4 regions of the Pseudomonas sp. GM102 genome follow, and region 3 is predicted to be linked to each of the others. Evidence: predicted binding sites of a transcription regulator. Region 3 holds the regulator's gene; each other region holds the start of a gene.

Region 1 (7,565 bases), on a different contig from region 3:
TTGGGCAAGTGTCCGGCCCTGTTCCGTTCTTGGCGACTAAGCGCTGAGCATAGAGCACTTCAGCGCACATCGGCAGGTCGGCTCAGCGGCTGGCGCTGCACAACTCAGCGGTGGCACGTACCTGGGCGAGCTCACGCAGTGGCGCTTGGGCACTACTTTTATTGGCCTTGGCCAGCCAAGCCGGGCACTGCGGGTCGTTGCGATAAGGGCTGAAATCGGCCAGTTGTTGCAGCAGGCGTTTTTGTAACCGGTCAAGTTGCGGGCGGATCTGCCCGACGAGATCGGGGCGAGGATCATTGGGCGCCTTGCCTTGTGCATGCCAGTCAGACAGATGTGCGTATTGCACCAGTTTGTTGGCCTCGATCTGCGCCGAGAAGAACTGTTCGACGGCTTCGTTGCTCAATTTATAGGCTGGTGCCAGGGCGACGGCGCCGGCAATGACTTCGCGCTCGCGCTGCCGGTCTTCGACCGGTTTGCCGCTGTCCCATTTGCTCAGCGCGACCTGATCGGCAATCGCCAGGCGTTCTTCGATGGTGCCAAGCAACGGGGCGAGGGCGGCAGGTGCCGGGCTGGCAAAAGCGCTGTTGGCCAGCAGGGCGGTGAGCAGGGCAAGGCATGGACGTAGGCGCATGGGGCATCTCGGCTTTATCGGATGAGGGCCATGATGCACGCAACCGGGCATCCGATGACAGACGGTCGCCCATAAAAAAGGCCTCCCGAAGGAGGCCTCTCTTTTGTCACGCCGCGTAGCGCGGCGCTACCGGATCAGCAGCTGTAGTACAGCTCATATTCCAGTGGGTGTACGAAGGTACGAACCTTGATTTCTTCTTCGCTTTTCAGAGCGATGTAAGCGTCGATGAAGTCGTCGCTGAAAACGCCGCCTTTGGTCAGGAACGCACGACCTTTGTCCAGCTCTTCCAGGGCTTCTTTCAGGCTGCCGCAAACTTGTGGGATCTCTTTCGCCTCTTCAGGCGGCAGGTCGTACAGGTTTTTGTCAGCTGCGTCGCCAGGGTGGATCTTGTTCTGGATGCCGTCCAGGCCAGCCATCAACAGTGCAGCGAAGCCCAGGTACGGGTTAGCTGCCGGATCCGGGAAGCGAGCTTCGATACGGCGAGCGCGAGGGCTGGACACGTAAGGAATACGGATCGAGGCCGAACGGTTGCGAGCCGAGTAAGCCAGCATCACTGGCGCTTCGAAACCTGGGACCAGACGCTTGTAGGAGTTGGTCGACGGGTTGGTGAAGCCGTTCAGAGCCTTACCGTGCTTGATGATGCCGCCGATGAAGTACAGAGCGGTATCGGACAGGCCGGCATAGCCTTCGCCAGCGAAGGTGTTCTTGCCATCTTTGGCGATGGACAGGTGAACGTGCATACCCGAACCGTTGTCGCCGTACAGAGGCTTAGGCATGAAGGTCGCGGTGCGGCCGTATGCGTCAGCAACGTTGTGTACGCAGTACTTCAGGGTTTGAACTTCGTCAGCCTTGGCAACCAGGGTGTTGAACTTCACGCCGATTTCGTTCTGGCCGGCAGTCGCCACTTCGTGGTGGTGAACTTCGATGACCAGGCCCATTTCTTCCATGGCGTTGCACATGGAGGTACGGATTTCGTGGTCGTGGTCGAACGGCGGAACAGGGAAGTAGCCGCCTTTGACGCCTGGACGGTGGCCTTTGTTGCCGCCTTCCACGTCCTGATCGGACATCCACGAACCTTGTTCGGAGAAGATTTTGAACATCGAACCGGAGATGTCGGACTTGAACTTCACTTCGTCGAAGATGAAGAACTCAGGCTCTGGACCAACGAATACGGTGTCACCGATACCGGTCGACTTCAGGTATTCCTCGGCACGCTTGGCGATCGCACGTGGGTCACGGTCGTAGCCTTGCATGGTCGAAGGCTCGATCACGTCGCAAACCAGAATCAGGGTCGGCTCTTCGGTGAACGGGTCGAGAACGGCAGTGGAGTCGTCCGGCATCAGGATCATGTCGGAAGCTTCGATGCCTTTCCAGCCAGCGATGGAGGAACCGTCGAACATTTTGCCTTCTTCGAAGAAAGCTTCATCCAGTCCATCGCGAGCCGGCATGGTCACGTGGTGCTGAGTGCCTTTGGTGTCCGTGAAGCGCAGATCAATCCACTTGACGTCATGATCTTTGATGAGTTGAACCGACTTCGACATAGTGTCCTCCGGGTGGCTTCGGGCTTAGTAGTGGATGCCCTTAGAATGTGGGTGATGCCGGCGCGAATACTCTGCCATGGCAACCTGCCTCACAAGGGAGCAAATTGCATGCCAGTGCCCCACCATGGGTTTTTTGCCCCAATATCACGCTTAAAAAGGTGCAATGCCTCAAAAAGCACAAAACATCGCCCTGTAATGTAGCGTCGAAATCCATAAATGACCTGTTTTGGTGCGCGCAAAACCTTCTGCACATTAACTGGTTAAACCTTGAGCAATTTCCGCTATAATCCGCGCCCCCCTTTTTCGGCTGGCCCAGCGCGCGCTGTTTTCATGAAACTAATCGTAAAAGTCTTCCCCGAGATCACCATCAAGAGCCGCCCGGTACGGATGCGTTTCATCCGCCAGTTGGCTAAAAACATCCGTACCGTGCTCCGCGACCTGGACCCGGCTGTGGTGGTGAACGGTGTGTGGGACAATCTCGAGCTGGAAACCCGCGTCAGCGAGCCGAAAGCCCTGAAGGAGATGACCGAGCGCCTGAGCTGCATGCCGGGCATCGCGCATTTCCTGCAGGTCGATGAATACCCGTTGGGCGACTTCGACGACATCGTCGCCAAGTGCAAGCAGCATTTCGGTGACGCCCTGGCCGGGAAGATCTTTTCGGTGCGTTGCAAACGTGCCGGCAAGCACGAATTCAGCTCCATGGACGTCGAGAAATACGTCGGCAGCCAACTGCGTCGTCAGTGCGGCGCCGCCGGAATCTCGCTCAAAACGCCTGCAATCGAAGTTCGCATCGAAATTCGCGACAAACGGTTGTTCGTGATCCACAGCCAGCACAACAGCATCGGCGGTTATCCGCTGGGTGCCCTGGAACAGACGCTTGTACTGATGTCCGGTGGCTTCGACTCCACCGTCGCCGCCTACCAGATCATGCGCCGCGGGCTGATGAGCCATTTCTGCTTCTTCAATCTGGGCGGACGTGCCCATGAACTGGGCGTCATGGAAGTCGCGCACTTCATCTGGAAGAAGTACGGCAGCTCCCAACGCGTGTTATTTGTCAGTGTGCCTTTCGAGGAAGTACTGGGAGAAATTCTCGGGAAAGTCGATAACAGTCATATGGGCGTAGTTTTGAAGCGTATGATGTTGCGCGCTGCTTCCCGTATTGCCGATCGACTGGAGATCGAAGCGCTGGTCACCGGCGAAGCGATTTCCCAGGTATCGAGCCAGACGTTGCCGAACCTGTCCGTGATCGACTGTGTGACCGACAAGCTGGTCTTGCGCCCGCTGATCGCCAGTCACAAGCAGGACATCATCGACCTGGCCAACGAAATCGGTACTGCCGATTTCGCCAAGCACATGCCGGAATACTGCGGGGTCATCTCGGTGAACCCAAAGACCCACGCCAAGCGTCCACGCGTGGAGCATGAAGAGAAAGAATTCGACATGGCGGTACTCGAGCGTGCGCTCGAGAACGCCAAACTGGTGCCGATCGATCGCGTGATCGACGAATTGGGCCAGGATTTGCAGATCGAAGAAGTCAGCGAAGCACTGGCGGGCCAGATCATCATCGACATCCGTCACCCGGATGCCGCTGAAGACGAGCCGCTGGAACTTGCTGGCATTGAGGTGCAGACGATGCCGTTTTATGCATTGAACGCTCGTTTCAAGGAACTGGACCCTACTCGCCAGTACCTGTTGTATTGCGACAAAGGCGTGATGAGTCGCCTGCATGCCCACCATTTGCTCAGTGAGGGGCATGCCAATGTGCGCGTTTATCGACCGAGCTAAGTGCCCGGGGCTGTTTGCCTGTGGCCTGCGTCACCGGCCCCCCGACGCCGCCGTCAAGCTGTAACGGCTTTGCCGGACTCTACTGTAAATCGCTGCCAAGACTTGTCAGCACACCGAATCCTCTGATCGAGATACACAAGTGATCGAAAATCTACGCAACATCGCCATCATTGCTCACGTTGACCATGGTAAAACCACCCTGGTAGACAAACTCTTGCGTCAATCCGGCACCCTGGAGCGCAACGAGCTCAACGACGAGCGCGTGATGGACTCCAACGACCAGGAGAAAGAGCGCGGTATTACCATTCTGGCGAAAAACACCGCCATCAACTGGAACGGCTACCACATCAACATCGTGGACACCCCGGGCCACGCCGACTTCGGCGGCGAAGTAGAACGCGTAATGTCGATGGTCGACTCCGTTCTGCTGCTGGTTGACGCTCAAGACGGCCCTATGCCGCAAACCCGTTTCGTGACCAAGAAGGCTTTCGAAGCCGGCCTGCGTCCAATCGTGGTCATCAACAAGGTTGACCGTCCAGGCGCGCGTCCGGACTGGGTTCTGGACCAGATCTTCGACCTGTTCGACAACCTCGGTGCTACCGAAGAACAGCTGGACTTCAAAGTCGTCTACGCCTCGGCCCTGAACGGCATCGCCGGTCTGGAACACACCGACATGGCTGAAGACATGACTCCGCTGTACCAGTCGATCGTCGACAACGTACCTGCGCCGAAAGTCGACCGTGACGGTCCGTTCCAGATGCAAATCTCCGCTCTGGACTACAACAGCTTCCTGGGTGTTATCGGCGTTGGCCGTATCGCTCGTGGCCGCATCAAGCCGAACACTCCGGTTGTGGCTATCGACGCCGACGGCAAGAAGCGTAACGGTCGTATCCTGAAGCTGATGGGTCACCACGGCCTGCACCGCATCGACGTTGAAGAAGCAGCTGCCGGCGACATCGTCTGCATCAGCGGCTTCGACCAGCTGTTCATCTCCGACACTCTGTGCGACCCACTGAACGTCGAAGCGATGAAGCCGCTGACCGTTGACGAGCCAACCGTTTCCATGACCTTCCAGGTAAACGACTCGCCTTTCTGCGGTAAAGAAGGCAAGTTCGTCACCAGCCGTAACATCAAGGAACGTCTGGACAAAGAACTGCTCTACAACGTTGCCCTGCGCGTTGAAGAAGGCGACACCGCCGACAAGTTCAAAGTCTCTGGCCGTGGTGAGCTGCACCTCTCGGTACTGATCGAAACCATGCGTCGCGAAGGCTTCGAAATGGGTGTTGGTCGTCCGGAAGTGATCATCCGCATGGTTGACGGCGTCAAGCACGAACCGTACGAAAACGTGACCATCGACTTGCCGGAAGAATCGCAAGGTTCGATCATGGAACAGATCGGTATCCGTAAGGGCGACCTGACCAACATGGTTCCGGATGGCAAGGGCCGTGTGCGCCTTGAGTACAACATCCCGGCTCGTGGCTTGATCGGTTTCCGTAACGAGTTCCTGACCCTGACCTCCGGTGCAGGCATCCTGACCTCGATCTTCGACCGTTACGACGTGATGAAGTCCGGCGACATGTCCGGTCGTCAGAACGGCGTGCTGGTTTCGGTTGCTACCGGTAAGGCTCTGACTTACTCGCTGGAAACCCTGCAAGCTCGCGGCAAACTGTTCCTGGGTCACGGTGAAGACGTGTACGAAGGTCAAATCGTCGGCATCAACAGCCGCGACAACGACCTGGGCGTCAACCCAACCAAAGGCAAGAAGCTCGACAACATGCGTGCTTCGGGTAAAGACGAAACCATCGCTCTGGTTCCGCCTATCCGCTTCACCCTGGAGCAGGCTCTGGAATTCGTTCAAGAAGACGAATTGTGCGAAGTCACTCCTAAGTCCATCCGTCTTCGTAAGAAGATCCTGGGCGAAAGCGAGCGTACCCGCGCTGCCAAGAAAGCTGGTAACTGAGTTTCGACTTAGTTAACGCTTAAAAAAACGCCCCCGACCGCAAGGTCGGGGGCGTTTTTGTTTGTCTGGGGTTTGTGCGGTGTTTGTGCCGGCCTCTTCGCGGGCACGGCCTCTTCGCGGGCAAGCCTCGCTCCTACAGGATGGCGGTGCGTGCAAGGAGCGTGACATCACCTGTAGGAGCGAGGCTTGCCCGCGAAAGCAATCTGTCAGACAACGAAGATAGGAATCAGAACTTGTCCAGCGTCCGCGGATTGGTCTCGCGCACCACTTCTTTTGGCTTGTATGCGCAATACCCCGGCCGCGGTCCGATCTTCGGGTGGTTGCGGCAGGTGTCCGGGCGCTTATCATAAATAGTGCACAAACGGCTCTTACGATCCAGATACAGGCAATCGTTGTTGCTCATGCGCTGAAGGGTGAAGATCTCGGACTTCTGGTTATAGCGCTCGACGATACCTTCCTTCTGCAAACGCTTGGCGATGTTCTTCGGCGGATCGCCACGCTCGAATTCGTCGACGATGCCGATACGGATCAGATCCTTGATCTTGACCTCGACCGGCAAGGTACAGCAGCTGGACACGCAGGAACCGCACATCGGGGCAGAGTACTTGGCCCAGGTATCGAGGCGATCGATCTCCGCGGCGGCGATCAGGTTGGGCTTCATCATCGGTTGTTACCAGCGTGTGCATCAGGGCGCGCGATCATACCGGGACTGGTGGATTTTTGAACAACCTTTCGCCAGATTTTTTCGCTTGGCGCAAAATAATCCCTGTGTCCGGCACGGCCCCTGCATTGTTTCTGGCACGCGACAACGTAATGTCGACCTATCTCGCACTAACAGGAAAAACTGCCGAACCAGAGTCTCAATGGTCTGTCAGACCGACTAGGCTCAGACAACTTCACGCTCGCTCGAGGTCCTATCGATGACTCAAGAACCACTTGTTCGCGAAGCAGAGGTGGCCGCATTCCGCGACGCCGTCTTGACCAAGCTTACCTACGCGGTGGGCAAAGACCCTGATCACGCCTTCGACCACGACTGGTTCGAAGCCATCGCCCTGGCGGCGCGCGATCACATGGTCGAGCACTGGATGGACCACACCCGGCAGATCTACCGCAAAGGCCAGAAACGGGTTTATTACCTCTCCCTTGAATTCCTGATCGGCCGCTTGCTCTATGACAGCCTGAGCAATCTTGGCCTGCTTGATGTGGCTCGCGAGGCCATGACCGAACTTGGCGTCGACATTGAACGCATCCGTCTGCTGGAACCCGATGCGGCATTGGGTAATGGAGGCCTCGGGCGCCTGGCGGCGTGCTTCATGGAAAGCATGTCGACCCTCGGCATCGCCGGCCACGGTTACGGCATACGTTACGAACACGGTTTGTTCCGCCAGGCCATCGTCGACGGCTGGCAGCAGGAGCAGACCGAACACTGGCTGGATTTCGGCAACCCATGGGAGTTCGAGCGGCCGGAGGTCGCCTACCCGATCGGTTTCGGCGGTAGTGTCGAAACCGTGACCGATGAAAACGGCAAATCCAGGCAAGTCTGGTCCCCGGCGGAAACCGTGCGGGCCATTGCCTATGACACCCCAGTGGTCGGTTGGCGCGGCGCAAGTGTCAACACGCTACGACTGTGGCGTGCCCGGGCCATGGA
Region 2 (7,565 bases), on a different contig from region 3:
CTGGGCATGATGTGCCAGTACATGGTGATCGAAAGCTGGCTCAATGAGCAGGCAGAAGCCAATAAGCGTGGCGTGGTGTTCAGCGGCTACATGATCGCTTCGTACCTGGGGTTGGTGCTGGGTCAACTGATTCTGGTCATGCACCCGGGCCTGGGCCTGGAACTGCTGATGCTGGTCGCCTTGTGTTTCGCCCTGTGCCTGGTGCCGGTGGCCCTGACACGGCGGATTCACCCGGCGCCTTTGCACCCGGCGCCGATGGAACCACGCTTCTTCATCAAGCGCGTGCCGCAGTCATTGAGTACGGTGTTGGGGTCGGGTTTGATCGTCGGTTCGTTCTACGGTCTGGCGCCGCTGTATGCCTCGCAGCAAGGATTGTCGACCGAACAGGTTGGTCTGTTCATGGGTAGCTGCATTTTTGCCGGCCTGGTGGTGCAGTGGCCGTTGGGTTGGCTGTCGGATCGATATGACCGGGCGCTGTTGATCCGCTGTTTCGCGTTTAGCCTGGCGCTGGCTGCGTTGCCGCTGGCGATCATGCGGCAGGTGCCGCTGGAGGTGCTGTTCATCGCCGGGTTCCTCTGCTCGTTGGTGCAGTTCTGCCTGTACCCGCTGGCGGTGGCGTTCTCCAACGACCACGTCGAGGGTGATCGTCGGGTGTCGCTGACGGCGATGCTGCTGGTGACCTACGGTGTCGGCGCGAGTATCGGGCCGCTGGTGGCCGGGGTGCTGATGAAGCTGTTCGGCAGTCAGATGCTCTATGCCTTTTTCAGCTTCTTCGCCTTGGTGCTGGTGTGGCGAATCCGGCCGAAAGCGGTCACCAACCTGCATCAGGTGGACGATGCTCCACTGCATCACGTGGCCATGCCAGACAGTATGTCGAGCTCGCCACTGGTGGCTTGCCTTGACCCGCGCGTCGATGAGCAGGTGGTGCAGGATCAGATGCAGAACCCGGTCAACCCGGAACCTGATTTCAATCCGGATGCAGAGCCCGAATCAGTGCCTGAAACGGATTCGGAACCCGAAGACCCTGACACAGGTCGCGAGCAAAGTTTTACCGAAGCAAGGCCTTGATCAAGGCATAAAAAAACGGGCAGTCACCGCAAGGGACTGCCCGTTTTTTATGGGAGTGGCGTATCAGAAGTCGTCTTTATCGAAACGCCGTGCTTCGCGCTGAAGCTGATAGACGAACCGCTCGACCTGCCGCTGCACCTGGCCGCTCATGTTGTGAAAACGCACGCCGGCGAAGGTGGTGTTGATCCTTTCTTCGAAGTGCAGGTAGCGCAGTTCGACCGGTGCCGTCATGCTGCCGAAGGGCAGGGCAGCGACGAAACGGTCGTAGACCTGGCCCAATTGCAGCCTGGCGGTGATGTCGCCCTCGAAGCGCAACTTGCAGCCGGTGGCGGAGATGTCCAGCAATTTGCCTGTGACGGGCGACTTGAGTTTTTCGCCACCCAGCTCGACATCGACCAGTTGCGCCAGCTTCAACGCCGCGCGAAAAGCATTGCGGCGCTGGTGATAAACCACCTCATCGGGCAGCGCGCCACGGTAGCAGCGACCATCGCCGGAGTCGTCGATGGTCAGCGGGCCATTGCTTTCCCAGGCGATGCGTACGCCGTCGTGGAAACCTTCGACCTTGAACGGTTCGCCGGCCAGCAGAAAACGTTCGCCATCGCGGGGGATCATTTCGTCCAGGGCGATCATGTTGCTGTCACGGTCGACGTCCACCAGGTAACTCTGGAAACGCTGGCTGCGCTCGTGGAACGTGATGATCAGCGGGTCATGGCTGTCTTGCAGCTGACGCAGATTGCCGGAGATTTCCAGGGGTGTGGTGAGCACCTTGGGAGGCTGCGTAGCCTCTTCCGCGCTTAAGGCATTGAACACGGGGTATCAATCTCCAGACAAATATGACTACTGGCCAGCATTCTGCCAGCATGTTTCGTGTCTTGATAGAGCGTGCTCATTGAAAGGCTCAAGCCTGACTGAGCGGGCGTGGTTTTGCGAGTTTTGAGGTTGAACCGCGGGCATCGTAGAGCGCTGGCGGCTCGCCGCCGGTGAGGATTTTCAGCTGGTTGGCCGTGGCGGCCTGCTGAACCAGAATCGACTGGCCATTGTTAACGTTGGCAGCCTGGCACTGGGCCAGGAGATCGGTCAGCACGTCGCTCTGTGCCAGCAACTGATCGCCGATGCTCGAATGGCTGGCAAGTTGCTCCAGGCCTTGGCGATTGGTCGGCAGGTTGAGGCTGGCGAGGATTTCACTGCGCTTGCGGCCATGCTGCTCGAGCAAAATGATCATTGCCTGTTTCTGCGCCAGAATGTCTTCGAGCAGTGGCATGTCGCGACCGTGCAGCGCGAGGGACTCGGTTTGCAGCAGTTCCAGCAGGTGTTGCGCCGGAGCAAAGTCGTCGATGATCAGTTGCAGTAAATTAGTGTCGTGCATGGCTGGCCTTGGGTTTTAAGCGTCCAAAAGCCTGGCGCTGGCCGTGGCCTAGCGCTGGGCTTCGAAGTTGAGCAGTTTGCTGGCTACACGGTTGCTGTCGACTTTATAGCTGCCATCGGCAATCGCTGCTTTCAACTCGGCCACGCGGGCGTTGTCGACGGCAGGCTGATCGCGCAGCTTGTCAGTGACCTTCTGCAACTGTTGAGCCTCATTGCTGAGGTGTACCGATTCCCCGCTTTGGGTGGTATTGGCCTGTTCGGCCGGGGTATTCAGCGGCGCGGATTGGCCAGCTTCGGCGGTTTCCTTAGCAACGCTGGTACGCGTACTGCCCGTAAGTGACGAGGAGCTGTTTAAACGACTGAAATCGATGACCATGACAAAAAACCTCTGGGTATTTGGACGCTTGCCATGTTTTCGGCTCTCCCCCGGAAAACTTTAGGCCCATTTATCAATGAGCTTGCATGCGCCAGCGTGTGTCCTGCATGGGGCACAGTTTAGGCAACAGCCGGGTGGCGCGCCATATCTTCACGGGCCCAGAGCCCTATAGGGTCGCTCACATACCCACTTCCACCTGCCCGGGCGCGGTGACTTGCGCCTTGATAACCCGCTGGGAATTAAGGTTTTTCACGCGAATCTGTTCGCTCATGCCGCCGTTGGACAGCGCTTCACCCGGCATGCGCACGCTGAGCGTACCACTGCGGGCGGTAATCACCACCTGATCGCCCTTGCGAACCACTTCCGCCTGTTCGAGATGCACCAGGGTTATGACCTGATCGGCGACCATTGGTCGGGTAAGTTTCTGTCCGATCGCCTGATCGACGGAGGTCAGAAAACCCTGGTTTATCAGGCTGATATCGCGCTCACGCAGGGTCACGTCCTGGGGTTCGATAATCCCTGTGCGCTTAAGGGGGCGGGTGGTGGTCACAATGTCGCGAAACAGCCGTACTTGAGCGGGTACGAAGACTGTCCAAGGGGAGGCGCTGTCGCAGCGAACCTTGACCGTGACCCGACCCAGAGGCCTCGCGGGGCTCTCGAGGGTGGCTGTCAATTCCTTGTCGCACATAGGCATGCGCAGGCGCGGATCGAGCTGGTTGACCTCGATTTCGTAGCGTCCTTGTGTTTGACTCGTCGCCAGATAGTCTTCTACGGTGAATTCAAGAAAGCCCTGAGTGACGCCGATAAGCATGTCAGGCAAGGTAACCGCGTCAGCAAGGGCAGGGCTGCCAGCGTTGAACAGGCAAGCGGCCGACATCGCGCAGAGTAATCTGCGGCAGGTTGATGTCAGGTGTCGGAAAAATGTCGGTTCTGTGTTCATAAAAGTTAAAAAGCAAGCGCCGTGCCGTTTAGTGATGAATGTGCGTCGCAAACACACTTAGCGTTGGTGTAGGAGTCTGGGCATGGCTGGTGTAATGGATTCGGTGAACCAGCGCACGCAACTGGTAGGGCAGAATCGCCTTGAGCTGTTGTTGTTCCGTCTTGACGGCCAGCAGCTGTATGGCATCAACGTATTCAAGGTTCGTGAGGTGCTGCAATGCCCCAAACTGACCCTGATGCCCAAGTCCAGTCCTGTCGTGTGCGGTGTGGCGAATATTCGGGGGGCGACCATTCCGATTCTGGATCTGGCAATGGCGACCGGTTCCGGAGCGCTGAAAGATCAAAGCAATCCCTTCGTGATCATCACGGAGTACAACACCAAGACTCAGGGTTTCCTGGTTCGGTCGGTAGAGCGCATCGTCAACATGAACTGGGAGGAGATTCATCCGCCACCCAAGGGCACCGGGCGCGATCATTACTTGACGGCTGTGACTCGGGTCGACAATCAGTTAGTCGAAATCATCGACGTCGAGAAGGTGCTGGCGGAAGTGTCACCGACACCGGAAGCGATTTCGGTGGGCGTGGTGGATGTCGAGACTCAGCACAAGGCGTTGTCCTTGCGCGTGCTGACGGTCGATGACTCGTCGGTGGCGCGCAAGCAGGTGACCCGTTGCCTGCAAACGGTCGGTGTCGAAGTGGTCGCGTTGAACGATGGCAAGCAAGCGCTGGATTACCTGCGCAAGCTGGTCGACGAGGGCAAGAAGCCGGAAGAAGAGTTCCTGATGATGATCTCCGACATCGAGATGCCGGAGATGGACGGGTACACCCTGACGGCCGAGATCCGCAACGACCCGCGCATGCAAAAGCTGCATATCATCCTGCACACTTCGTTGTCGGGTGTGTTCAATCAGGCGATGGTCAAGAAGGTCGGTGCCGATGACTTCCTGGCCAAATTCCGTCCTGATGACCTGGCATCCCGGGTAGTCGACCGGATCAAAGCAGCAGATAACAGCTAGGGGCCTTCTGTCCCTGGCGGTCAACACGATTTAAGAGGCGGCATCTTTGTCTACGGGTAATTTGGATTTTGAACAGTTCCGGGTATTCCTGGAAAAAGCCTGTGGCATTTTGCTCGGTGAAAACAAGCAATACCTGGTCTCGAGCCGTCTCAACAAACTGATGGAACAGCAGGGCATCAAATCGCTGGGTGAGCTGGTTCAGCGCATCCAGACTCAGCCGCGCAGCGGTTTGCGCGAGATGGTGGTGGATGCCATGACCACCAACGAAACCTTGTGGTTTCGTGACACCTATCCGTTTGAAGTCTTGAAGAACAAGGTATTGCCCGAAGCGATCAAGGCAGCCCCCGGCCAGCGCCTGCGGATCTGGTCGGCAGCGTGTTCGTCGGGCCAGGAACCGTATTCGCTGTCGATGTCCATCGATGAGTTCGAGCGGGTCAACATGGGCCAGTTGAAGATGGGCGTGCAGATCGTTGCCACTGACCTGTCCGGCACCATGCTGACCAACTGCAAAACCGGCGAGTACGACAGCCTGGCCATCGGTCGCGGTCTGTCGCCCGAGCGCCTTCAGCGTTACTTCGACCCGAAAGGGCCGGGACGCTGGGCGATCAAGGCGCCGATCAAGAGTCGGGTGGAATTTCGCTCGTTCAACCTGCTCGACAGCTACGCGGCCCTGGGCAAGTTCGACATCGTGTTCTGCCGCAACGTGCTGATCTACTTCTCCGCCGAGGTGAAGAAAGACATCCTGTTGCGCATTCACAGCACGCTGAAGCCGGGCGGTTATCTGTTCCTTGGCGCATCCGAAGCGCTGAACGGTTTGCCGGATCATTACCAGATGGTCCAGTGCAGCCCGGGGATCATTTACCAGGCGAAGTGATGCAAAAGCGGCAGGCATAAAAACGGGAGTCCTCAGGGGCTCCCGTTTTTTTTGTGCCTGATGATTTTCCCGGCACCACCACGATCCAATGTGGAAGCGGGTGGTGTTCTTTCTACCGTGATAAGCGGCAGAAAAGCGGCAGGCGGCGGAAATCGGTTGCCGCTTTTCTGGCATTGCCGCTTTGCCACCGCGCGCAAAGCCCCGGTTTATGGGCTTTTTTTAATTGGCACGCCGCTTGCTATGTCCATGTTACGAAAAATCAGGTCACCCGAAGGTTTCCCGACATGAGCATCAGCTTCGATAAAGCGCTCGGTATCCACGAACAAGCCCTGGGCTTTCGCGCTCAGCGTGCTGAAGTCCTGGCCAACAACATCGCCAACGCCGACACCCCGAACTACAAGGCTCGGGATCTGGACTTCTCGAAAGTGCTCGCCGAGCAGAACGAGAAAACCAAAAACGGCAAGTTCGCCTTGAACATGACCAACAGCCGTCACATCGAAGCTGAAGGCCTGGGCAATGGCGACGAGTCGCTGATGTATCGCACGCCGATGCAACCGTCGATCGACCAAAACACCGTGGACGCCCAACTGGAACAGTCGAACTACGCGGAAAACGCGGTCAACTTCCAGGCCAGCTTCACCCTGCTCAACAGTAAATTCAAAGGGCTGGTATCAGCCCTGCGCGGAGAGTAATCCATGTCTCTATCCAGTGTTTTCAACATTGCCGGTAGCGGCATGAGTGCCCAGACCACTCGCTTGAACACCGTCGCCAGTAACATCGCCAACGCCGAGACCGTCTCGTCGAGCATCGACCAGACCTACCGCGCCCGTCACCCGGTGTTCGCCACCATGTTCCAGGGCGGCCAGAGCGGCGGCAGCGATTCGCTGTTCCAGAACCAGGACGCTGCCGGTCAAGGCGTGCAAGTGCTGGGCGTGGTCGAAGACCAGAGCAACCTTGAAGCGCGCTACGAGCCGAACCATCCGGCTGCCGATGGCAAGGGCTACGTCTACTACCCCAACGTCAACGTCGTCGAAGAAATGGCCGACATGATTTCCGCGAGCCGTTCGTTCCAGACCAACGCCGAAATGATGAATACCGCCAAAACCATGATGCAGAAGGTCCTGACCCTCGGTCAGTGATAAGGGGCGATTCGTATGAGCGTTATCAGCGATGTTCTGGCCAACTCTTCGGTCCAGACCACTACCACTAAAGACAGCCTGACCTCGGCCTCTACCGGCGGCCAGGCGCTGGGCAAGGACGCGTTCCTGCAACTGCTGGTAACTCAGCTGAAAAACCAGAACCCGCTCGATCCTCAGGACAACAGCGAGTTCGTGGCCCAGCTGGCGCAGTTCAGTAGCCTGGAAGGTATCACCACGCTGAACGATACAGTCAGCGGCCTTGCCAGCAGCTACAGCTCCTCGCAAGCCTTGCAGGCTTCTTCGCTGGTGGGCCGTTCGGTCATCGCGCAGACCGACAAAGCCGTGGTCGACACCTCCAAGAGCCTCAACGGGACCGTCGTGGTGCCAACTTCGGTTGCCGCCGCCACCGTCAAGATCAACAACTCGGAAGGCAAGACCATCCGTACTCTCGAGTTGGGCAGTCAAAGTGCCGGCAACACCAGTTTCATCTGGGACGGCAAGGACGATGCGGGCGCGGTAGCACCGGCGGGTACTTACACCTTCGGCGCGACGGCCACCATCGACAGCAAGGCGACATCGCTGATTACTTATCTGCCAGCGACCGTTAACAGCGTGACCATCAGCCAGACCGGCGGTGAGTTGATGCTGAACCTGGCAGGCATGGGCAGCGTTGCCCTGTCCAAAGTACAAACCATTGGTATATAGAGCCGACTAACACGGCACAAAGGAGTGGAATATGTCTTTCAGTATCGGCCTTAGCGGTCTCTATGCAGCCAACAAACAACTGG
Region 3 (7,565 bases):
CAAAAAGATTCGCAACATCCTGATGTTCGGTTGCATCGCAGCGATTTTTGCAGCGGTCGGCTACTGGAACATCAGCCCGGAACGCTTTCTCGACAAACCGGTGGTGAAGGTCGATGAAAGCGCGATCGACTATTACGCCGTCAACGCCCACAGCGTGCAGTTCCTGCCCGACGGCAAACTGCAATACGAAATGACGTCGGACAAGGTGGAACACCTGAAAGCGACCGAAGTGACGTTGCTGACCAATCCTGACCTGAATATGTTCCGTGGCACCGAATTCCCCTGGCACGTCCAGAGCGAGCGCGGCGAAGTCAATCCGGACGGCACTCAGGTCGAGCTGATCGATTCGGTGCGTATCACCCGTTTCGACGAAAAAAACCGTAAAACCCTGATTACCACCACCCGTATGACCGTGTTCCCGCAGCAGCAATATGCGCAGACCGATCAACCCGTTAGAATCGACGGCGCTGGCGGTGTATCGACAGGCAACGGAATGAAAGCGTACTTGAAAGAAAGCAGGATACACCTGCTATCGAACGTAAGAGGACAGTATGAGGCTCGTTAAAACTCTCCCTATTTTGCTCAGTCTGGGCGCAGCACTGGGAAGCGTGAGCGCCTGGGCTCTGCCGAACGATCAAGAGCAGCCTATCCGCATTCAGGCCGACGATGCCCAACTGGACGACAAGAATGGCGTTGCCACCTATAAAGGTGATGTGATCATCACCCAGGGCTCGATGAAGGTCACCGGTAATACCGTGACCATCACCCGCACCCCGACCGGCGACATCGACGTGGTGACTTCGGTGGGCAACCTCGCCTACTTCGAGCAACTGCAAACGGCGGGCGACACCAAGCCGGTTCAGGGCTACGGCGTAACTATCCAGTACCACGCCTCGCAAAACCGCGTCGTGCTGATCGATCGCGCTAAAGTCATCGATAAGGACAACAACGTCACCCAAGGCGAGAAAATCGTCTACGACACGGTGAAAAAACTTGCGAGTGCCGGTCGCGCCACGGGTAACAAGGTCACCGAGGCACGTCCTCGCATCGACATGGTGATCCAGCCGAAGAAGAAAACCGACGAGCAAAAGGCCCAGTAATGGCAACTCTGAAAGCTCAGCATCTGGCCAAGAGCTACAAGAGCCGTCAGGTCGTGCGCGATGTCAGCCTGTCCATCGACAGCGGTCAGATCGTCGGCCTGCTTGGCCCTAACGGCGCCGGTAAAACCACCTGCTTCTACATGATTGTCGGCTTGGTACAGGCCGATCAGGGTCGCGTACTGATCGACGACCTGGATGTCAGCCACCAGCCGATGCACGGTCGTGCGAAGGCAGGTATCGGTTATCTTCCGCAAGAAGCGTCGATCTTCCGCAAACTGTCGGTGGCCGACAACATCATGGCCATCCTCGAGACACGCAAGGAACTCGACAAGGCCGGCCGCCGCAAAGAGCTGGAAAGCCTGCTGCAGGAATTTCACATCCACCACATCCGCGACAACCTCGGCATGAGCCTGTCCGGTGGTGAACGCCGCCGCGTGGAAATCGCCCGGGCACTGGCCACCAATCCGAAATTCATCCTCCTCGACGAACCCTTCGCCGGTGTGGACCCGATTTCGGTGGGCGACATCAAGCAGATCATTCATCACCTCAAGGCCAAAGGCATTGGTGTGCTGATCACGGACCACAACGTCCGCGAAACCCTGGATATCTGCGAAACCGCCTACATCGTCAACGATGGCCAACTGATCGCTGAAGGTGACTCCGCCACAATCCTGGCCAATGAACTGGTCAAGGAAGTGTATCTGGGTCATGAGTTCCGCCTGTAAGCACTGAGGGGCCCGGGTCGCCGAGAGCGCGCGCACGTCAATAAAAAATCAATAAGTTTTTATTGTTACAGCGCTCTAGGCAAACACTTCAGTTTCAGGCATATAATTTGCTTATGTTTGGCGCTTCGGCGCCCTGTAGTGGATGGCGCATGTGCGCCGGCGAATAAGGTGTTAAGCCCCTGCCATGAAACCATCGCTAGTCTTGAGAATGGGCCAGCAGCTGACGATGACACCGCAGCTGCAACAGGCCATCCGCCTGCTCCAATTGTCGACCCTGGACCTGCAACAGGAAATCCAGGAGGCCCTGGAGTCCAATCCGATGCTCGAACGCCAGGAAGAAGGCGACGACTTCGATAACGCCGACCCCTTGGCCGATAGCGCCGAACAGAAACCCAACGCCGACATTCAGGAACCCTCCTACCAGGAAACCGCCCCAACGGTGGATAACCTTGAGGAAGGCGACTGGAACGAGCGCATTCCCAACGAACTGCCCGTCGACACGGCCTGGGAAGATGTCTACCAGACCAGCGCCAGCAGCCTGCCGAGCAACGATGACGACGAGTGGGATTTCACCACCCGCACATCGGTCGGCGAAAGCCTGCAAAGCCATTTGCTCTGGCAACTGAACCTGGCACCGATGTCCGACACCGATCGCCTGATCGCCGTGACCCTGATCGACTGCATCAATAATCAGGGCTACCTGGACGAAACCCTCGAGGAAATCCTCGAAGCCTTCGACCCGGAACTGGACATCGAACTAGACGAAATCGAAGCCGTCCTGCACCGCATCCAGCAATTCGAACCCGCTGGCATCGGCGCCCGCAACCTCGGTGAATGCCTGCTGCTGCAACTGCGCCAGCTGCCCGCCAAGACCCCTTGGCTGGCCGAGGCCAAGCGCCTGGTCACCGATTACATCGACTTGCTCGGCAGCCGCGACTACAGCCAGTTGATGCGCCGCATGAAGCTCAAGGAAGATGAACTGCGTCAGGTCATCGAATTGGTCCAGAGCCTCAACCCGCGCCCAGGCTCACAAATCGAGTCCACCGAAGCCGAATACGTCGTTCCCGATGTGATCGTGCGCAAGGACAACGAGCGCTGGCTGGTGGAGCTGAATCAGGAATCGGTGCCACGCCTGCGGGTCAACGCCCAATACGCCGGTTTCGTGCGCCGCGCCGATACCAGCGCTGACAACACCTTCATGCGTAATCAGCTGCAGGAAGCTCGCTGGTTCATCAAGAGCCTGCAAAGCCGCAATGAAACCCTGATGAAAGTCGCCACCCAGATCGTCGAGCACCAACGCGGCTTTCTGGAATATGGTGACGAAGCCATGAAGCCGTTGGTGCTGCACGACATCGCCGAAGCGGTAGGCATGCATGAATCGACGATTTCACGGGTGACCACGCAAAAATTCATGCATACCCCACGGGGCATCTATGAACTGAAATACTTTTTTTCCAGCCACGTCAGCACCTCAGAAGGCGGTGAATGCTCGTCCACGGCGATCCGCGCGATCATCAAAAAACTGGTTGCCGCGGAAAATCAGAAAAAGCCGTTGAGTGACAGCAAGATCGCTGGTTTACTGGAGGCACAAGGCATTCAGGTAGCCCGTCGCACCGTCGCCAAGTACCGCGAATCCCTGGGGATCGCGCCTTCCAGCGAACGGAAGCGGTTGATGTAGCCGCCGGGCTCGCCACAGCGTTCCAGTGGCAGGCATTTCTGCCTGCCGCTTTATGCACTGGCAACGAAGGAGAAGCTGTATGCAAGTCAACATCAGTGGACACCAACTGGAAGTGACCGAACCCCTGCGCACCTACATCGGCGAAAAACTCGACCGATTAGAGAGGCATTTCGACAAGATCACCAATGTGCAAGTCACGATGAACGTCGAAAAACTGCTGCAGAAGATCGAAGCCACGCTGCATATTCCCGGCGGAGAAGTGGTCGCCAATGCCGAGCATACGGACATGTATGCCGCCATCGACCTGCTGACCGACAAGCTGGATCGCCAACTTAAAAAGCATAAGGAAAAGACCCAGAGCCTCCTCCAGGGCGCGACCGGTCGTTAACACTCCCAATCCATGATCCGACTAGAAACCATCCTGACCCCCGGCCGTTCCCAAGTGAACGCGCCGGGTGGCAGTAAAAAGAAAGCCCTCGAGCAAATTGCCAACCTTATCCACCGCGAAGTACCGGATCTGGAAATGCAGGACGTCTTCGAGGCCCTGATTGCCCGTGAGAAACTCGGTTCTACCGGTTTCGGCAACGGCATCGCCATCCCCCACTGCCGGCTCAAAGGCTGCACCTCGCCAATCAGTGCGTTGCTGCACCTGGAAGCCCCTATCGATTTCGACGCCATTGACGGCGCCCCGGTTGACCTGCTGTTTGTGCTGCTGGTCCCGGAAGCCGCCACCGATGCACACCTGGAATTGCTCCGCCAGATCGCCAGCATGCTGGATCGCAAGGAGGTGCGTGAAAAACTGCGCAGCGCCCCGAGCAACGAAGCGTTGTATCAGGTTGTCCTGGACGAGCAGAACGGTCACTAATCATGCGCCTGATCATCGTCAGCGGCCGCTCCGGCTCAGGTAAAAGTACCGCCCTCGATGTTCTCGAGGACAACGGCTACTACTGCATCGACAACCTGCCTGCGGGCTTGCTGCCGGAACTGGCCGAACGCGCGCTGATTCACACCGAACTGGCACAACCGCTGGTGGCCGTGTCCATCGATGCGCGCAACCTGCCAAGCCACCTGTCACGGTTCCCCGAATTGCTGGAAGAGGTCCGCGGCCGGCATATCCAGTGCGATGTGCTGTACCTGGACGCTGACGAAGAAACCTTGCTCAAACGCTTTTCGGAAACTCGCCGTCGTCACCCGCTGAGCAGCGCCAATCGCTCATTGGCGGAGGCGATACAGGACGAAACCAATCTGCTGGGGCCTATTGCCGATCTGGCCGACCTCAAGGTCAATACCACCAATCTGAACCTGTATCAGCTACGCGATACCATCAAGCTGCGCCTACTGAATCAACCGGAACCGGGCACTGCGTTCCTGGTGGAATCTTTCGGGTTCAAGCGGGGCATGCCGGTGGACGCCGATCTGGTATTCGACGTGCGCTGTCTGCCCAACCCTTACTGGAAGCCGGAGCTACGGGCACAGTCCGGGCTCGATCAACCGGTGGCCGAGTACCTGGCGGCACAGCCTGACGTCGAAGAGATGTTCCAGGACATTTCCTCGTACCTGCTCAAATGGCTGCCCCGCTTTGCCGCCAGCAACCGCGCCTATGTCACCATTGCCATTGGCTGCACCGGCGGGCATCACCGCTCTGTCTACCTGACCGAACGTCTGGGTCAGGTCCTGCAAAAAACCCTGAAGAACGTCCAGGTTCGCCACCGCGACCTCAGCTAAAGGATTCACATCGCGATGCCTGCTCTGGAAATCGAAATCATCAACAAGCTGGGCCTGCATGCCCGCGCGTCTGCAAAATTCGTTGGGGTCGCCGGTGAGTTCAAGGATTGCACGATCCGGGTAGGGCGCACGCCGGAATCCACGGTCGATGGCAAAAGCATTATGGCAATGATGATGCTCGCTGCAGGCAAGGGCACCAAAATCTATATCAATACCGAAGGCGAAGATGAGCAAAAAGCGCTGGATGCGCTGACAGACTTGATCAACCGTTACTTCGACGAAGGCGAATAAAAGTCAAAAGATCGCAGCCTCGTTTCACTCGACAGCTCCTACTGTATGCCAATCCTTGTAGGAGCTGCCGAGTGAAACGAGGCTGCGATCTTTTGATCCTGTTTTTCAAGCCAACGCGGTATCCATCACCATCATCAGACAAAACCCGATCAGCAGCCCAAGGCTGGCCAGTTTGTCGTGACCATGGCGGCGCGATTCGGGGATGACTTCATGAGTCACCACCAGCAGCATCGCACCGGCCGCCAGTGCCAGCCCCAACGGCAACAACAGTTCGGCCAGGCTCACCAGCCAGGCGCACAACAATGCGAAGACCGGCTCAACCACCCCTGAGGCAGCACCGATCAGGAACGCCTTGACCCGCGACATCCCTGCCCCGGCCAACACCAACGCAATCACCAGCCCTTCCGGCACATCCTGCAAGGCGATACCCATGGCCAGGCTGTCGGCGTCAGGCATGCCACCCCCGGCCGAGACGCCGACCGCCATGCCTTCGGGGATGTTGTGGGCGATGATGGCGAACACAAACAACCAGATCCGCGGTGCAATCACCGATCGCTCCAGTGTCCCCACGAGCATTTCAGGTGTAGCGTCGGACACCTTGCGATCCACCAGAAACAACCCGAATGCACCCAGCATGATGCCAAAGCTGATCAGGCCACTGGCCGCCCAAGGCGTCAGCCCAAGGTTTTCAGCCGCGGCAATGCCCGGCACGATCAACGAAAATGCCGTCGCCGCGAGCATCACCCCGGCTCCGAAACCCAGCAGCGTATCGCTGACTGCCTGGGGCATCCGCCGAATCACTAACACCGGCACTGCGCCCAAAGCTGTGCCCAAGGCGCAAATCGCCCCGCCTTGCAGGGCACGCTGCAGTTTCGGTTCGAGGTCCAGCCAGCTCAGCCCTTGAGCAGCCAATAACGTCATACCCGCCAGCAGTAACAGCGATCCCAGTGCGTAACGAAACATCCGTCCATTTCCGACCGCCAGTGTTTCAGTGCCCATAGTCAGCCCTGGATTGTTTTATAGAGACTTAGGGGGCGTTCTCAACTAGTTCCCCCTCCGCGCAGGGGAAACTAGTTGAGAACGCCCCCTAAACCAGCGCAGCCTGATAACGCGCGGCGACTTCGGGCCAATTGATCACGTTGTAGAACGCGTTGATGTATTCCGGACGGCGGTTCTGATAGCGCAGGTAGTACGCGTGCTCCCAGACGTCCAGACCGAGAATCGGCGTATTGCCGTTCATCAATGGGCTGTCCTGGTTGCCGCTGCTTTCAACGATCAAGGTCTTTTGCGGAGTCACGCTCAACCAGGCCCAACCGCTGCCGAAACGAGTCAGCGCAGCTTTGGTGAAGGCTTCCTTGAAGCTGTCGAGACCGCCCAGTTGTTCGTCGATCGCCTTGGCCAACGCACCGTCAGGCTGACCACCGCCGCTGGGTGCCATGACTTCCCAGAACAACGAATGGTTGGCATGCCCGCCCCCCTGATTGATCACCGCCGCACGGAGCTTTTCCGGCAATTGCTGGACCGCCGCCACCAGTTTTTCCACGGGCCATTCGGCAAATTCAGTGCCTTCGACCGCGGCGTTGAGGTTGTTGATGTAGGTCTGGTGGTGTTTGGTGTAGTGGATTTCCATAGTCTGCGCATCGATGTGCGGTTCCAGGGCGTCATAGGCGTACGGCAAGGCAGGCAAGGTAAAAGCCATTTCAATGAACTCCATGTTGTAAGGGCGCAGGCTGATGCACGGGCGGCGTCTCGCGATGTAGCAAACGCTGGGTGCGCGGATACTCGCCGTGATCGCTGATGAAATTCAGCAGTTCGACATAGGTTTTGCTGCTCTGGCGCAGCGCGGCTTCACGCAAAGCCGGCGCCAGTCGCGGGTCCTGCATGGTCTGCAACAGTCGTTGATGGATCGCGCACAAATACTCGGCGCTCTCCTCCGGCTGGTTCAGACGCAAGTGCAGGTCCGCCAGGTTATGGTGGGAAATCACGCAAGCCGCCACCGCTTCGTCGGCATCGGCCCAGCGCTCGAACAACACCTGAGCCAGGGCC
Region 4 (7,565 bases), on a different contig from region 3:
TCAGCGTCAACATGGGCGCCCCGCGCCTGGTCCCGGCCGAGATTCCGTTCCAAGCCCCGAACCAGGCCCTGAGCTATCAAGTCGACGTCGACGGCACCACGGTCGAACTGGCCGCGGTGTCCATGGGCAACCCCCATGCCGTGTTGCGGGTCAGCGACATCAACAACGCACCGGTGCATGAACTGGGGCCGAAAATCGAACATCACCCGCGCTTCCCGGCGCGGGTCAATGTCGGTTTTCTCCAGGTCATCGACCGGAGCCGTGCGCAGTTGCGCGTCTGGGAACGCGGGGCCGGGGAAACCCAGGCATGCGGAACCGGCGCCTGTGCTGCCGCAGTGGCCGCGATCAGCCAGGGGTGGATGGATTCGCCGCTATTGATCGACCTGCCCGGCGGGCGTCTGTCCATTGAATGGGCAGGCCCAGGCCAACCGGTCATGATGACCGGCCCGGCAGTGCGCGTATACGAAGGACAAGTGCGTCTTTGAGTGAGCGAAATCCATGACCGACAAGCCCCAGGTTCCCGCCCTACAGCCCGACGAATCCCCTTCCGAAAGCCTTGAGGCGGCGGCGATTGCCGCGTACCTGGAGGCTCATCCGGATTTCTTCATCGAGCACGAAGAACTGCTCCCGGCGCTGCGCATTCCGCACCAGCGCGGTGACACCATTTCGCTGGTCGAACGCCAGATGACGATTCTGCGCGACCGCAACATCGAGTTGCGTCATCGCCTCTCGCACTTGATGGACGTGGCCCGGGATAACGATCGACTTTTTGACAAGACCCGCCGCCTGATTCTCGCGCTGATGGACGCCACCAGCCTGGAAGATGTGGTGATCAGCGTTGAAGACAGCCTGCGGCAAGACTTCCAGGTGCCCTTCGTCAGCCTGATCCTGCTGGGCGACAACCCGATGCCGGTGGGTCGCTGGGTGACGCATGCCGACGCGCAAACGGCCATCGGCGGCTTGCTCTCGGAAGACAAAAGCGTCAGCGGCAGCCTGCGCGAGCATGAACTGGACTTCCTGTTCGGCGAAGAACAGCGCAAGCAGATCGGCTCCACCGCCGTTGTCGCCATCAGTCACCAAGGCATCCACGGCGTCCTGGCCATCGCCAGTCGCGATCCGCAGCACTACAAAAGTTCGGTGGGCACGCTGTTTTTGAGTTACATCGCCGAAGTCATGGGCCGCGTGCTGCCACGGGTCAACAGCTCCCTGCGCTCGGTACGCTGACCATGGAACGACAACTGGACGCTTACTGCGAACACCTGCGCAGTGAGCGGCAGGTGTCGCCTCACACGCTGTACGCCTACCGCCGCGACCTCGACAAAGTGCTGGGCTGGTGCCTCAAACAGAACATCAGCAGTTGGGCCGCGCTGGATATCCAGCGCCTGCGCAGCCTGATCGCTCGGCTGCATGCCCAAGGCCAATCGTCCCGCAGTCTGGCGCGACTGCTCTCGGCAGTACGCGGGCTCTATCACTATCTAAACCGCGAAGGCTTGTGCGATCACGACCCGGCCAATGGCCTGGCACCGCCCAAGGGCGAACGCCGCCTACCGAGAACCCTCGACACTGACCGCGCGCTGCAACTGCTTGAGGGTGCGGTAGAGGATGACTTTCTGGCGCGTCGGGATCAGGCGATTCTGGAACTGTTCTATTCCTCCGGCCTGCGGCTTTCTGAATTGACCGGACTCAACCTTGATCAGCTGGATCTGGCTGACGGCATGGTCCAGGTGCTCGGCAAGGGCAGCAAGACTCGACTGTTGCCAGTGGGCAAAAAGGCTCGCGAAGCACTGGAGCTATGGCTGCCTTTGCGGGCAATGACCAACCCGGCGGACGACGCAGTGTTTGTCAGCCAGCAAGGCCGACGCCTCGGACCACGGGCGATTCAGGTACGGGTCAAGGCTGCCGGGGAGCGCGAACTGGGGCAGAATCTGCACCCGCACATGTTGCGACACTCCTTCGCCAGCCATTTGCTGGAGTCCTCTCAGGACTTGCGGGCGGTGCAGGAACTGCTTGGCCACTCGGACATCAAGACCACCCAGATCTACACCCACCTGGACTTCCAGCACCTGGCGACGGTCTACGACAGCGCCCATCCACGGGCCAAACGCATTAAAGGCGATGATTCATGACCATCCAATTGATCACCTTCGACCTCGACGACACCCTGTGGGACACCGCCCCGGTGATCGCCAGCGCCGAAGTCGTATTGCGTGAATGGCTGACCGAGCATGCATCGAACCTGGGCGCGGTACCGGTGGAACACCTGTGGTCAATTCGCGAACGAGTGCTGAGCAGCGAACCGAACCTCAAGCACCGCATCAGTGCCCTGCGTCGGCGGGTCCTGTTCCATGCGCTGGAAGAAGCCGGTTATGGACATATCGAAGCATCCGACCTGGCCGATCAGGGTTTTGAGGTGTTTCTGCATGCGCGGCATCAGCTGGAGATCTTCCCGGAGGTGCAACCGACCCTGGAGGTTCTGGCCAATCACTATGCGCTTGGCGTGGTGACCAATGGCAATGCCGATGTGCGTCGGTTGGGGCTGGCGGACTACTTCAAATTTGCCCTGTGCGCCGAAGACATCGGCATTGCCAAACCCGATGCGCGCCTGTTTCATGAGGCATTGCAGCGTGGCGGCGCGACCGCCGAAACAGCGGTGCATATTGGCGACCATCCCGGCGATGACATTGCCGGCGCGCAGCAGGCGGGGTTGCGTGCGATCTGGTTTAACCCGGCGGGCAAGGTGTGGGAAGCCGAGAAGGCGCCGGATGCCGAGATTCGTAGCCTGAACGAATTGCCGGGGTTGTTGGCACGCTGGAATTCAGTTTTGTAGCGGCTTTGAGATCGCCTTCGCGGGCAAGCCTCGCTCCTACAGGATTTGCGTCGTGCGCGATATTTGCGAACGACACTAATCCTGTAGGAGCGAGGCTTGCCCGCGAAGCTCTTCGGCCCATTTATCCTTCCCCATGAAAAAGCCCGCAGCGACGGCGGGCTTTTTCAGCAAGCAAGAAGCAGGCGCTTAGATAGGCCGGCTGCCGTACTTGTTATCAGGCTTCTTGGGAGGATCGGCGACCACATTGGCCTCCACTTCCTGCACCTTGCCGCCCCGTGCCAGAAACTCCTCCATGGCCTTGGCCAGGGCATCGCGTTCCTTGTTCTTGGCTTCGACACTCGGCAGCTCATCGACCGATACCGCAGCCTTGACCTTGCCTTTGGCAGTCGGAACGGGCGTATCACCGCCATCATCTTCAGCGACGTCTTCCGCCGCCGCTTCAAGGCCTTCTTCGGTTTCGTCTTCGTCGCCTACTTCGAGGTCGTCGTTTTCCAGATCATCGTCGCTCATGTTCTACCTCATGACTTGCGAAAAGCAGATTAGTTATAGCCCAGCTTTGCCGTCTGTCGACGGCTGCCGGAAAAAAATCAACCACCGCTGGTAACCAGCGGTTTTATTCCCCTTCACCGTGCACGGTGGCGAGGACTTTACGGGCACCGCCATGATCACGGTGCTCGCCCAGATAAACACCTTGCCAGGTTCCCAACGCCAGTCGGCCTGCCGAGATCGGCAAACTGAGCTGACAGCCAAGTACGCTGGCCTTGAAGTGCGCCGGGAGGTCGTCCAGGCCTTCGTCGTTATGTTCATAGCCGTCTGTTCCTTGTGGGATCAGACGATTGAAAAATCGTTCGAAGTCGCGACGTACCGCCGGATCGGCGTTCTCGTTGATGGTCAACGACGCCGAGGTATGCTGTAGCCACAAATGCAACAGACCGACCCGACACGCCTTGAGTTCAGGCAAGCCGGCGAGTAATTCGTCCGTTACCAGATGAAAGCCCCGGGGCCGTGCCCGCAGGGTAATCAGAGTCTGTTGCCACATACAGTTCTCCGCACGTTCGGGGCGCATTCTAGCGCGCTCTGGAAAAAAACAAAGGCCCTAATATTCCTTCAATCGTGTAAGCCATTGGCCGTAGAAAATCGCCCGTCGTAAACGCGACTGAACGTGTGAGAAAAAACCTTTCAGCCCTTCCTCCACTGACAAATTCCAGACAAAAAAATGCCCGGCAAGCCGGGCAAATTTTTCATGCGCGTGCTTACAAGTTGTAGCCGCGTTCGTTGTGAAGCGCCAGATCGATGCCGACAGCTTCTTCTTCCTCGGTGATACGCAGCCCCATGACAGCGTCCAGGACCTTGAGGATGATGAACGTGACGATCGCGGTGTAGATCACCGTGAAGCCAACGCCTTTGCACTGGATCCAGACTTGTGCACCGATGTCGGTCACGGTGCCGAAGCCACCAAGGGCCGGTGCCGCGAACACACCCGTCAGGATTGCGCCGAGAATACCGCCGATGCCATGCACGCCGAAGGCATCCAGGGAATCGTCATAACCGAGTTTGCGTTTCAGGGTGGTGGCGCAGAAGAAGCACACCACGCCCGCCGCCAGACCGATCACCAGAGCGCCCATCGGGCCCACGGTGCCTGCCGCCGGAGTGATTGCAACCAGACCGGCCACCACACCCGAAGCGATACCCAGTGCGCTTGGTTTGCCGTGAGTGATCCACTCGGCAAACATCCAGCCCAGCGCCGCCGCAGCGGTGGCGATCTGGGTGACCAGCATCGCCATGCCGGCAGTGCCGTTGGCGGCGGCAGCGGAACCGGCGTTGAAGCCGAACCAGCCGAACCACAGCATCGCGGCGCCCATCAGGGTGTAGCCGAGGTTGTGCGGAGCCATCGGGGTGGTCGGGAAACCTTTACGCTTGCCCAACACCAGGCAGGCAATCAGACCGGCCACACCGGCGTTGATGTGCACCACGGTGCCGCCGGCGAAGTCGAGAACGCCCCAGTCCCACATCAGGCCGCCGTTACCGGACCAGACCATGTGCGCGATCGGTGCATAAACCAGAGTGAACCAGATGCCCATGAAGATCAGCATGGCGGAGAACTTCATCCGCTCGGCGAACGCACCGACGATCAACGCCGGGGTGATGATGGCGAAAGTCATCTGGAAGGTGATGAAGACCGCCTCGGGGAACAGTGCCGCGGGACCGGTCAGGCTCGAAGGCGTGACACCGGCGAGGAACGCCTTGCCCATGCCGCCAAAGAACGAGTTGAAGTTGACGACGCCCTGCTCCATGCCGGTGGTGTCGAACGCAATGCTGTAGCCATAAATGACCCACAGAATGCTGATCAGACCGGTAATGGCGAAGCACTGCATCATCACGGAAAGAATGTTTTTCGAGCGAACCATGCCGCCGTAGAACAGCGCGAGACCGGGAATGGTCATGAACAGCACAAGGGCTGTCGAGGTCATCATCCAGGCGGTATCGCCGGAATTGAGGACTGGGGCCGCCACTTCGTCTGCCGCCATGGCCAGGCCGGGCATTACGAGGGACAACAGGGCTCCTAGCCCTGCGATTTTACGCAGAGTCATATTGTTTTCTCCTGGGGCGTTGGGTTTGTGGCGGCTTAGATTGCGTCGGTATCGGTTTCGCCGGTACGGATGCGAATCGCCTGTTCCAGATTGACCACGAAGATCTTGCCGTCACCGATCTTGCCGGTGTTGGCGGCCTTGGTTATCGCCTCGATAACCCGGTCCAGATCCTTGTCGTCAATGGCGACATCGATCTTCACCTTGGGCAGAAAATCGACCACGTACTCCGCGCCGCGATACAGCTCGGTGTGACCCTTCTGCCGACCGAAGCCTTTGACCTCAGTAACGGTAATGCCCTGCACGCCGATCTCGGACAGCGACTCGCGCACGTCGTCCAGTTTGAACGGCTTGATGATGGCAGTGACTAGCTTCATGAAAACTCTCTCCCGAATTGGTGGACTTGCCCCAGGAAAACAAACCCGACTCAAGTCTAAGCGCAGTGCCTGGCTTTGTAACGCATCGTTCGGCCTTACCTGCCCGTCCGACGCCAGCTAACCACTCCGCACGAAACTTCCCCCGTTCCGCTTGGCGCACTGCATTCGTCACAGCGACTGCATCAGTGCATGGGTCACCAGCGACTAAGCAGAAAGCTTGCCATCTATCCAAAACCCATTGATTTCAATACCTTGGCCGCCACCGAAGAGCCTTTCGCCCGATTGACGCAACCGTTACGCACAACAACAGTGCGCGACTGCCCACTCGACTGCGCGAAAAGCGTGCATCGCTGCTGCCGAGATTGACTATAGACACTGCGTGATACACTGCCCGCCATTGTTGACAGGACATTTCCCATGCTCGCGCCCAAAGACTTCCTCGACGCCCTGAGCGGCACCGCCTCCCGCCTCTTCAGCGGCGACACCCCATTGCCAAAAAGCGAAATCGAAAGCCAGTTCAAGGCTTTGTTGCAGAGCGGCTTCAGCAAGCTGGATCTGGTGAGCCGGGAAGAGTTTGATAGCCAGATGGTCGTACTGGCACGCACCCGCGCCCGGTTGGAAAGCCTTGAGGCGAAAGTGGCGGAGCTGGAAGCGAAGCTCAATCCACCTGCTGACGCCGAGTAACTGATCGTTCCCACGCTCTGCGTGGGAACGATCATTCAATGTGTTCTGTAGGAGCTGCCGAAGGCTGCGATCTTTTGATCTTTAAGCCCCGCAAACATCCCGGCAACGTCCTACAAGAAAACCACCGCCGTCCGATTGCGCCGCAAAGCCCCGGTTTCTAAGCTCACTCAATGCTGAATGTTCAGCACTGGGTTTGGCGACCTGGATTCCCCGATGCAGCACGACACATTCGGACAGGGAAATTTCCCGTCTCGATTTATGGCGGCTGTGCGTGGGAGACCTTCGGGTCTGCCGGAATTCGGGCGTCGCCGGTTCGCCAACCCACGCACAGCTGCCACCCTTTTCGTTTGGCGACGATCAGAGGCAGTTTTTCTCCACTCGACCCCGAGAACTGCACCATGGATGAAAACTATCTGACCCCACACATCTTCACCCGCCACAAACTTCACCTCCACGCCCTCCTCCTGGAAAACCAACCCTGGTTCAGCGCCCGCGACCTCGGCCGATTGCTCCGCCTCTTCCTCGACGAACGAGCGCTACGCAAACTCGATCCCGACCAACACCAGAATCTGCATATGCTCATCCACGGCACCGTCGAAAACACACTGCTCATCAGCGAATCCGGCGTCTACGCGTTACTGATCTACCACTACTGCCCCGAATACCGAGGCCTGCGCGAATGGCTTACCCACGACGTGGTCCCAGCGCTCAGAGACGCCCAGCAACCCACCTCAACTGAACGCCCGATCCTGAGCCTGCTGAACTGGCCAGAAATGTCATTGAGTTTGCTGCACTGGAATAACCAGCCGTGGATTCGGTTGCAGGATGTTCCATACGTGCTGCCTGATGGAGAGCAACCACGACGTGCAGTCATTGCTCCGTGGTGGAAGCGCGCTTCGCGAATACTTCAAACATTCTGAACAAAAAAACCCCACGCTTTAACGTGGGGTTCGTTCAAGTCTGAGGATCAGGCGCAATGTGGAAGACGTTCAACTTGATCCCGGATCGCGGCACCCCGTTCAATCTCAGCCTTGCGCAAATCGTAAGTCGATTGCAGATTCAGCCAAAACTCAGGAGTGGTGTCCAGGC

The links. The regulator sigma-54, encoded in region 3, starts transcription at its own class of promoters, with help from an activator protein. The targets are predictions, from matches to a motif close to ANTGGCATNNANNTTGCTNT.
Positions count from the first base shown of each region.
Region 1: glnA (glutamate--ammonia ligase) is a predicted target of sigma-54. The motif match lies at 2,269-2,288, and genes of this name have one in related genera.
Region 2: flgB (flagellar basal body rod protein FlgB) is a predicted target of sigma-54. The motif match lies at 5,861-5,880, and genes of this name have one in related genera.
Region 4: glnK (P-II family nitrogen regulator) is a predicted target of sigma-54. The motif match lies at 5,998-6,017, and genes of this name have one in related genera.

Region 1 covers NZ_AKJB01000150.1:28,479-36,043, reverse strand. Annotated here, with positions in the region: gene PMI18_RS00355 (chorismate mutase) at 83-631, opposite strand; gene glnA (glutamate--ammonia ligase) at 766-2,172, opposite strand; gene thiI (tRNA uracil 4-sulfurtransferase ThiI) at 2,503-3,957, shown strand; gene typA (translational GTPase TypA) at 4,097-5,917, shown strand; gene PMI18_RS00375 (YkgJ family cysteine cluster protein) at 6,144-6,581, opposite strand; gene PMI18_RS00380 (glycogen/starch/alpha-glucan phosphorylase) at 6,838-7,565, shown strand, end outside.
Region 2 covers NZ_AKJB01000050.1:68,633-76,197, reverse strand. Annotated here, with positions in the region: gene PMI18_RS18190 (MFS transporter) at 1-1,068, shown strand, start outside; gene PMI18_RS18195 (flagellar brake protein) at 1,132-1,878, opposite strand; gene PMI18_RS18200 (flagella synthesis protein FlgN) at 1,967-2,434, opposite strand; gene flgM (flagellar biosynthesis anti-sigma factor FlgM) at 2,483-2,809, opposite strand; gene flgA (flagellar basal body P-ring formation chaperone FlgA) at 2,988-3,749, opposite strand; gene PMI18_RS18215 (chemotaxis protein CheV) at 3,832-4,764, shown strand; gene cheR (protein-glutamate O-methyltransferase CheR) at 4,811-5,638, shown strand; gene flgB (flagellar basal body rod protein FlgB) at 5,923-6,330, shown strand; gene flgC (flagellar basal body rod protein FlgC) at 6,334-6,777, shown strand; gene flgD (flagellar hook assembly protein FlgD) at 6,793-7,482, shown strand; gene flgE (flagellar hook protein FlgE) at 7,514-7,565, shown strand, end outside.
Region 3 covers NZ_AKJB01000062.1:36,606-44,170, reverse strand. Annotated here, with positions in the region: gene lptC (LPS export ABC transporter periplasmic protein LptC) at 1-565, shown strand, start outside; gene lptA (lipopolysaccharide transport periplasmic protein LptA) at 552-1,100, shown strand; gene lptB (LPS export ABC transporter ATP-binding protein) at 1,100-1,825, shown strand; gene PMI18_RS13545 (RNA polymerase factor sigma-54) at 2,010-3,503, shown strand; gene hpf (ribosome hibernation-promoting factor, HPF/YfiA family) at 3,583-3,891, shown strand; gene ptsN (PTS IIA-like nitrogen regulatory protein PtsN) at 3,904-4,368, shown strand; gene rapZ (RNase adapter RapZ) at 4,371-5,228, shown strand; gene PMI18_RS13565 (HPr family phosphocarrier protein) at 5,244-5,519, shown strand; gene PMI18_RS13570 (ZIP family metal transporter) at 5,625-6,518, opposite strand; gene PMI18_RS13575 (superoxide dismutase) at 6,607-7,218, opposite strand; gene PMI18_RS13580 (hypothetical protein) at 7,220-7,565, opposite strand, start outside.
Region 4 covers NZ_AKJB01000003.1:127,668-135,232, reverse strand. Annotated here, with positions in the region: gene dapF (diaminopimelate epimerase) at 1-485, shown strand, start outside; gene PMI18_RS27810 (DUF484 family protein) at 499-1,224, shown strand; gene xerC (tyrosine recombinase XerC) at 1,227-2,126, shown strand; gene PMI18_RS27820 (HAD family hydrolase) at 2,123-2,827, shown strand; gene sutA (transcriptional regulator SutA) at 3,014-3,337, opposite strand; gene PMI18_RS27830 (secondary thiamine-phosphate synthase enzyme YjbQ) at 3,441-3,866, opposite strand; gene PMI18_RS27835 (ammonium transporter) at 4,081-5,418, opposite strand; gene glnK (P-II family nitrogen regulator) at 5,454-5,792, opposite strand; gene PMI18_RS27845 (accessory factor UbiK family protein) at 6,210-6,476, shown strand; gene PMI18_RS27850 (BRO-N domain-containing protein) at 6,875-7,396, shown strand; gene PMI18_RS27855 (HigA family addiction module antitoxin) at 7,444-7,565, opposite strand, start outside.